Lewinella sp. 4G2: one gene and its partner. The protein of the gene in region 2 binds, or shares a complex with, the protein of the main gene of each other region. Links are inferred from orthologs where the notes say so. Each region holds a gene or a part of one and is shown on either strand. Other genes may lie near its edges.

Region 1 (3,437 bases), on a different replicon or contig from region 2:
GCGGCTGAAGGTGCCGTAGTTCCACCGGCCCGGCTTTTTACCCGCGAACTGTTCCGGCACGAGATCAACTGCCTTATCACCCGTATTCGTTACGGTGATGTTGGTAATATCCTGGTAACCGTCTTCGAAGTTATCCACCACCACTTCCTTGGTTACGTTAGACGGCTCAATACGCAGGGAAGCAGTTTGCGCAAAGCAAACCGTACCTACGAAGAGCAGTAGTAACGTAAAGATGGATTTCATTCAAGGTCTGTTTTGCGGGGCGCTGGTCGGCGGCTTACTGCCAAGTTAACTCAGAAAGCACCCTCGGAGTTAACAAAGATGCGCCAATAATTACGATGTAACGGAAAAAAGTCGGCCGTTACGCAATAATTAACGGTTCAGTCCATTGCGTCGCTCGATCATCGCTTCTTGCTCCCTTAGTTGGCACCTGCGGCAGCGCCCCGTTCTACGTCTATTCAGCTCCACCATACCTTATATATAAGGTCATTTATCACCCGATTTTGCTCAGCGCTCGGTAAAGGCGAGCAATCGCTACGACCGCTAAGGGACTGACTATTACCTTTGCCCGCCCAAGAAAAAAACTATGAAAGTTTCCCTCAACTGGTTGCGCCAGTACCTTGATATCGACCTGGACGCGGAAAGCATCGGCCAGATCCTCACCGGCACCGGGCTGGAGGTAGAGGGCATGGAAAAAGTGGAATCCATCCCCGGCGGTTTGGCTGGCCTTGTCGTCGGCCACGTCCTGGAATGCGGCAAGCACCCCGGGGCCGATCGCCTGTCCCTAACCAGGGTCGATACCGGCGCGGGAGAACCCGTTTCTATCGTCTGCGGTGCTCCCAACGTCGCCGCCGGTCAGTACGTGATCGTGGCCACGGTCGGCGCCAAACTTTACCCCAATGAGGGTGACCCCTTTACTATCAAAAAAGGTAAGATCCGCGGCGAAGTTTCCGAAGGCATGATCTGCGCCGAAGACGAGATCGGCCTCGGCCAGAGCCACGACGGCATCATGGTCCTCGACCAGGAATACGCCCCCGGCACCCCGGCGGCCACCGTTTTTGAGCTCGAAGAAGACTACGTTTACGACATCGGCCTGACGCCCAACCGCTCCGACGCAACGAACCACCTGGGCGTAGCTTTTGACCTCGCCGCGGCGCTGAACGTGTTGCACGACAAGAATGTCAGGGTAGAGCGCCCCGACGTCAGCGCCTTTCAGGCCGGCGATGCGGCTCCGGTCAAGGTGACCGTCCACGATGCCACCCAGGCACCACGTTACGCGGGCCTGACCATCGAAAATTTGACCGTCGCTCCCAGCCCGGACTGGCTTCGGCAGCGCCTGCAGGCCATCGGCGTCAAGTCCATCAACAACGTAGTGGACGTGACCAACTTCGTACTGCACGAACTCGGCCAGCCCCTCCACGCTTTCGATTTAGATAAGATGGCCGGCGGCGAGATCCACGTAGAAAAACTACCTGAAGGCACCAAATTCACCTCCCTCGACGAGGTGGAGCGCACCCTCAGCGCGGACGATCTGATGATCTGCGATGGCCTGCACCAACCCATGTGTATCGCCGGCGTTTTCGGCGGTCTTGATAGCGGCGTGAGCGATACGACCACCCGCATCTTCCTCGAAGCCGCTCATTTCGAGGCCGGCACCACCCGCCGCAGCAGCATGCGCCACACCCTCCGCACGGACGCCGCCCGCGTATTCGAAAAGGGCAGTGACCCGAACGTGACGGTTTTCGCCCTCAAACGCGCCGCCCTCCTCCTCGAAGAACTGGCCGGCGGAAAAGTCACCAGCCAGCTGCTCGATCTCTACCCTAACCCGGTGGAACCGCTGAAAATTAAAGTGCGTGACCAAAAGATCCGTGAAGTCATCGGCGCAGATCTGGCGCGGACGCAGGTGCGGGGGATTTTGGAAAGCATGGATATGGGTGTCTCGGCACTGGATGACGAGACGCTGGAAGTAGCCGTCCCCACCAACAAATCGGACGTAACGCGGGAGATTGACGTGATTGAAGAAATACTGCGGATCTACGGTTTCGACAACGTACCGATCCCCGGCGAGATCACCACCGCCATGATCGTGGCCCCCAACCCGGACCCGAACTACATCCGTGAACTGACGGGTGACCTCCTCGTCGCTAACGGCTTCTACGAAATGATGGCCCTCTCCCTCGACGAAAGCCGCTACTACCAGGAAAAGGGAGAAGAAGGACAGCTGGAAGGCGTCGTTTACATTAACAACACCAGCAACGTCCACTTGGACATCATGCGCCCGGGGATGCTGCAGAGCGCCCTCGAAACGGTGGCCCACAACCACAACCGCCAACAGCAGGACTTGCGCCTTTTCGAATTCGGCCGTACTTACCACCTCGACCGGGAGAAAAACAGCCCCTACCAGGAGGTGAACCACCTGACGCTGACGTTGACCGGCCGCAAAACCGCCGAATCCTGGCACGGCGGACAGGCTAAAAACGACGCCAACTTCTACACCCTGAAGGCAGCCGTGGAAATCGTCCTTAAACGCCTCGGCGTGGATAATTACCGGACCGCCGAGGTAGAAGGCGACGACTACCAATTCGGCCTCCGTTACCACAAGGGGCCGATGGTACTGGCCGACTTCGGGCTCGTCCACACCAAACAACTGAAGCAACGGCAGATCAAATCCGACGTCTACTTCGCGGACCTCAACTGGGATAACATCCTTAAGGTTTTACCGAAGAAGCCAGTCCAGGTACAAACGCCGAGCAAGTATCCCTCCCTGCGGCGGGACCTCGCCCTGATCGTCCGAAAAGACGTCAAGTTTGCCGACATCGAGCGCCTGGCCCGCAAGGCGGAGAAGAAGTTCCTCACCGCCGTCAACCTGTTCGACGTGTACGAGAACGACGAGCAGTTGGGAGCAGGGAAGAAGAGCTACGCCGTCAGCTTCCAGTTGGAATCCGATAGCAAGACCCTTTCCGAAAAGGAAGTGGACAAAGCCATGCGGGGGATAGAGGGCAGCCTGACGAAGCAGTTGTCCGCGGAAGTACGGCGGTAGCAGAGACAGCGCTAACCGGGGCATCCCCAAAAATAAAGCCCCCGCTGGATGATCCGGCGGGGGCTTTTTGCTTGGTAGTCGAGGAGCTGATGCTTAGAACAACCAGCGCAGCGCGACCCGGTCGTAGTAGCTGAACTCACCGTCCGTGTCAGAAGGCCAGCAGGCGTTCATTTGGGAGTCGGTGTCGTAGCCTGCCGGCGTTCCGGGGATGCGCTGGGCGCCGGAAGAGCTCTGCCCTTCGTTGCTAAATCCACGGTTACAGGAGGAACGGTCGAAGAAATCCGTGTGGCGCAGGCCCAGGCAGTGGCCGATCTCGTGGCCGATCACGTGTTCGTTAGCCTGGCTATCCTCGTTGTCCATCCCCGTAAAGATGCGGACCCACTTATAGGGGTTCCCG
Region 2 (3,270 bases):
GGGCTCAATAACGTCCGCCTCGATGGCGTCGGTAATGTCGTAGTACACGAAGAAGCGGTAGATCTCCCGGCACATAGCGCGGGCCGTTTCGGGTTGGTCGAAGATGATGGCGATGAGATCCTTATACTCATTCTCATCGTTGTTGGGGATGATGGCATTCCCGAACTTCTCGCTCAGTTGCTTGATGTTCTGATTCGGATTATTGGGGTCCGTCTCATCGTCGTGCCACTCTGCGAAGAAGTAGCTCTCTACGGGGATGTCCTCCTCACTCCACATGCCACGGTTGCGCCAACCGGTCAAAATCCGGGCCGCTACTTTAATGTCCTGCTCGGTGTAATGGGTGTAATCACCGGGAGCAATCTGGGGACCTTTTTGAATGGTAAATAGCTCCAGGAGTTCCCGGGCGTAATTTTCGTTGGGTTCCCACTTGTTGGAGTAATCACCGTTCAGGAAACGCAGCATGGCGGGGTGCACGGTGATCTTTTCGATCATCTCCTTGTAGCTGCCGGCGCCAAACTCCCGGAAGAGTTGGATGTACTGGTACTGCGCGCGCTGCTCACCGACGTCGGACATACCAAAGTGGTTGATCCAGAACATCGCCAGACGCTCCATGATGGTACCGGGCGCATCGATCAGGTGGTTCCAATACCAACCCCGGAGCGAATTGGAACGGTACGGGCCGACGTCAACGTTAGGGTTACGCGGCGAATTGACCCAAGTCTGACCCACGGCTACGTAGGGGTCATCGGGGAAGAAGTGATTAACGGGTGGGGCCGGGACGACGGGCGTCGCGAATAGCTTATCCAGGGTAGCGTCGAGGCCGTCAGCAACGGCATCATTAATCTCTACGGGTTTTGGGCCCATAATGCAGCGGCGTAGTAAATGGGCTGCCTGGGCCTTCTCCCACGGTCCGGTATAGGGGGACAGACCGGATACGGCAGCCGGTGCAACGGGTGCAGTGGATATAGTCACAATAAAAATTATTTAGTTACAAAAGCAGGTTCCTTCCGCTCGCCGTTGCGAGCAGTCCAGTCAAGATAGTGATTTACTGTGGGGTTGGTTTACGTAAGCCGACGACAGTTGCCGTGCAAGGCGCTCCGTCGTAATTCGATTCTAAAGATAAGGCACGCACGGTCAACTGTGCAAGATTTTAACGTCTGCATAGTGCTAGGGTTCCATCACGTGTGCCAAATTCTGTGCCTGGCAAATGTCGCTACGTCCGGGTTTGGCTACAGGACGGAGGCAAACTGCTTCAGGAAGCGAACGTCGTTCTCAAACATCAACCGGATGTCCGTGATGTTGTAGAGCAGCATGGCCTGGCGTTCGATGCCCATCCCGAAGGCGTAACCGGTGTACTGTTCGGGGTCGATACCGCAGTTGATGAGCACCTGGGGGTCCACCATTCCGCAGCCCAGGATCTCCAGCCAGCCGGTTCCTTTAGTGATGCGGTAGTCATGCTCTGTTTCGAGGCCCCACCAGATGTCCATCTCGGCGCTCGGCTCGGTGAAGGGGAAGTAGCTGGGGCGCAAGCGGATTTTCGTCTTGTCCCCGTACATCTCGCGGGCGAAGTGCAGCAGGGTCGCTTTCATGTCGGCAAAGCTGACCTTTTCGGCGATGTATAGTCCTTCCACCTGGTGGAACTGGGCGTGGCTCCGCGCGCTGATCGTCTCATTACGGTACACCCGGCCGGGGGCAATGATGCGGATGGGTGGCTTTTCGTTTTCCATCGTCCGGGCCTGTACGGAACTGGTGTGCGTCCGCAGCAGCATGTCCGTATTATTCGGTCCGGAAGGCATTTGCTCACCAACGTAGAAGGTATCCTGCATATCGCGGGCGGGGTGGTCCTCCGGCGTATTCATGGCGGAGAAGTTGTGCCAGTCGTCCTCTACTTCCGGCCCCTCGGCGACGTTGAACCCAATGCGGCTGAAAATACTGATGATCCGGCGCATCGTCAGGGCAATCGGGTGGCGGCTGCCCAGGGGCATCGGCTCACCCGGCGCCGTCAGATCCAACCCGGCACCTGCGTCAGCGCCCGCTGCTTCCTGAATAGCGTCCTGCAGTTGGTCGAATTTTTCCTGCGCTACCTGCTTAGCCTTGTTCACGAGCTGGCCGAACGCACGCTTCTCCTCATTGGGGATGTTGCGCATCTCGCCCATCAGTGGCTTCAGCGTGTTCTTGGAGCCCAGGTACTTGATGCGGAAAGCTTCCACTTCCTGCGCCGTCGCGGCCGTCGCGCCATTGATCTCATCGATGATCGCTTCTACGCGACCGAAAACTTCGTTTGCCATATCGGCCGCAAATATAGCGCATTCGGTGGCGGCTTTTAGTGCGTTCGCACCTTGCTAATCCTAGTTTGGGCGCTCGCGCGGGTGCGATGAAATGGGGGGTAAATAAGGGTGAGCGTGGCGCTAGAGGAAACACTTTAGAGCCTCCCGGTATCCTCTTGCTAACTTGCGCACGCTATGTCGAGAGATCGGATCGAAACCTACCGGATATACCTCTACCTACTCTTCCTGGCCGGTGCCCTTTTCGGATTGGTGATCTCCCCACCCGTTCTTTCCATCGGGCTAATCGGCATCGTGGTGCTGGGCCTGCTGGACCCACTGAAGGGCCTAAATCCAAAGTGGCGGGCCGAGATTGGGGAATGGATTAAAAGTCCACTTCCCTTAGCGTTGATCGCCCTCTACGTTCTCCTACTCCTGGGCGGCTGGCAAACGGAAGACTGGCCCTACTACCTCGAACGCCTCCGCATCAAGATCCCGCTGCTGAGCCTCCCCTTGATCTGGCCGGGCCTGCCAACGTTGGACCGGAAGACCGGTAATTTGATCTTCGGCGGATTCGCTCTCTTCCTGGGCGTCGTCCTGCTGGGGGTATTCGTCAACTACGGATTTCACTTTGCGGAGATCAACGAACTCATCAGCCAGGGCCGGCCGATGCCGGTGCCGCGGAACCACATCCGATTCAGTTTGCTGGTAGCGATGGGTACGTTCTTCGCATACTACGCAGGACAACGGAAAGCGCTGGGCTACCAAAAGCGTTGGTGGGGCCTGGCCGGCTTCCTTTTTGTGGGGCTTCATCTCCTGGCCGTCCGCAGTGGGTTGGCGGGGGCGTACGCCGGGGTAGGGGTACTGATCCTGGCGGAGGGCTGGCGCCGGGGAACCTGGTGGCCCGCCGCCGTCGCCATCGCCGGATTGATCCTGCTGCCCATCGTCGCCTACGTAGCCGTCCCCAGCTTCCGGACGAAGATGGATTACGTCCGCTACGAACTCC

What was found.
Region 1: the proteins of pheS (region 2) and pheT are in contact, whole or in part, in a crystal structure (PDB 6P24), measured with the Escherichia coli proteins. The link is inferred for Lewinella sp. 4G2 from one-to-one orthologs.

The regions. Positions count from the first base shown.
Region 1 is NZ_LVWJ02000019.1:384,065-387,501, forward strand. What follows is about bases 201-3,313. They hold pheT (phenylalanine--tRNA ligase subunit beta), read left to right. Parts: upstream 201-586; coding sequence 587-3,040; downstream 3,041-3,313. Other genes in these bases: A3850_RS18615 (T9SS type A sorting domain-containing protein), read right to left, coding at 201-243; A3850_RS18625 (M57 family metalloprotease), read right to left, coding at 3,134-3,313. Outside these bases: more of A3850_RS18615, read right to left, coding at 1-200; more of A3850_RS18625, read right to left, coding at 3,314-3,437.
Region 2 is NZ_LVWJ02000014.1:2,393,779-2,397,048, forward strand. The notes cover bases 260-3,205. They hold pheS (phenylalanine--tRNA ligase subunit alpha), read right to left. Parts: upstream 2,289-3,205; coding sequence 1,230-2,288; downstream 260-1,229. Other genes in these bases: A3850_RS10185 (DUF1800 family protein), read right to left, coding at 260-972; A3850_RS10195 (O-antigen ligase), read left to right, coding at 2,463-3,205. Outside these bases: more of A3850_RS10185, read right to left, coding at 1-259; more of A3850_RS10195, read left to right, coding at 3,206-3,270.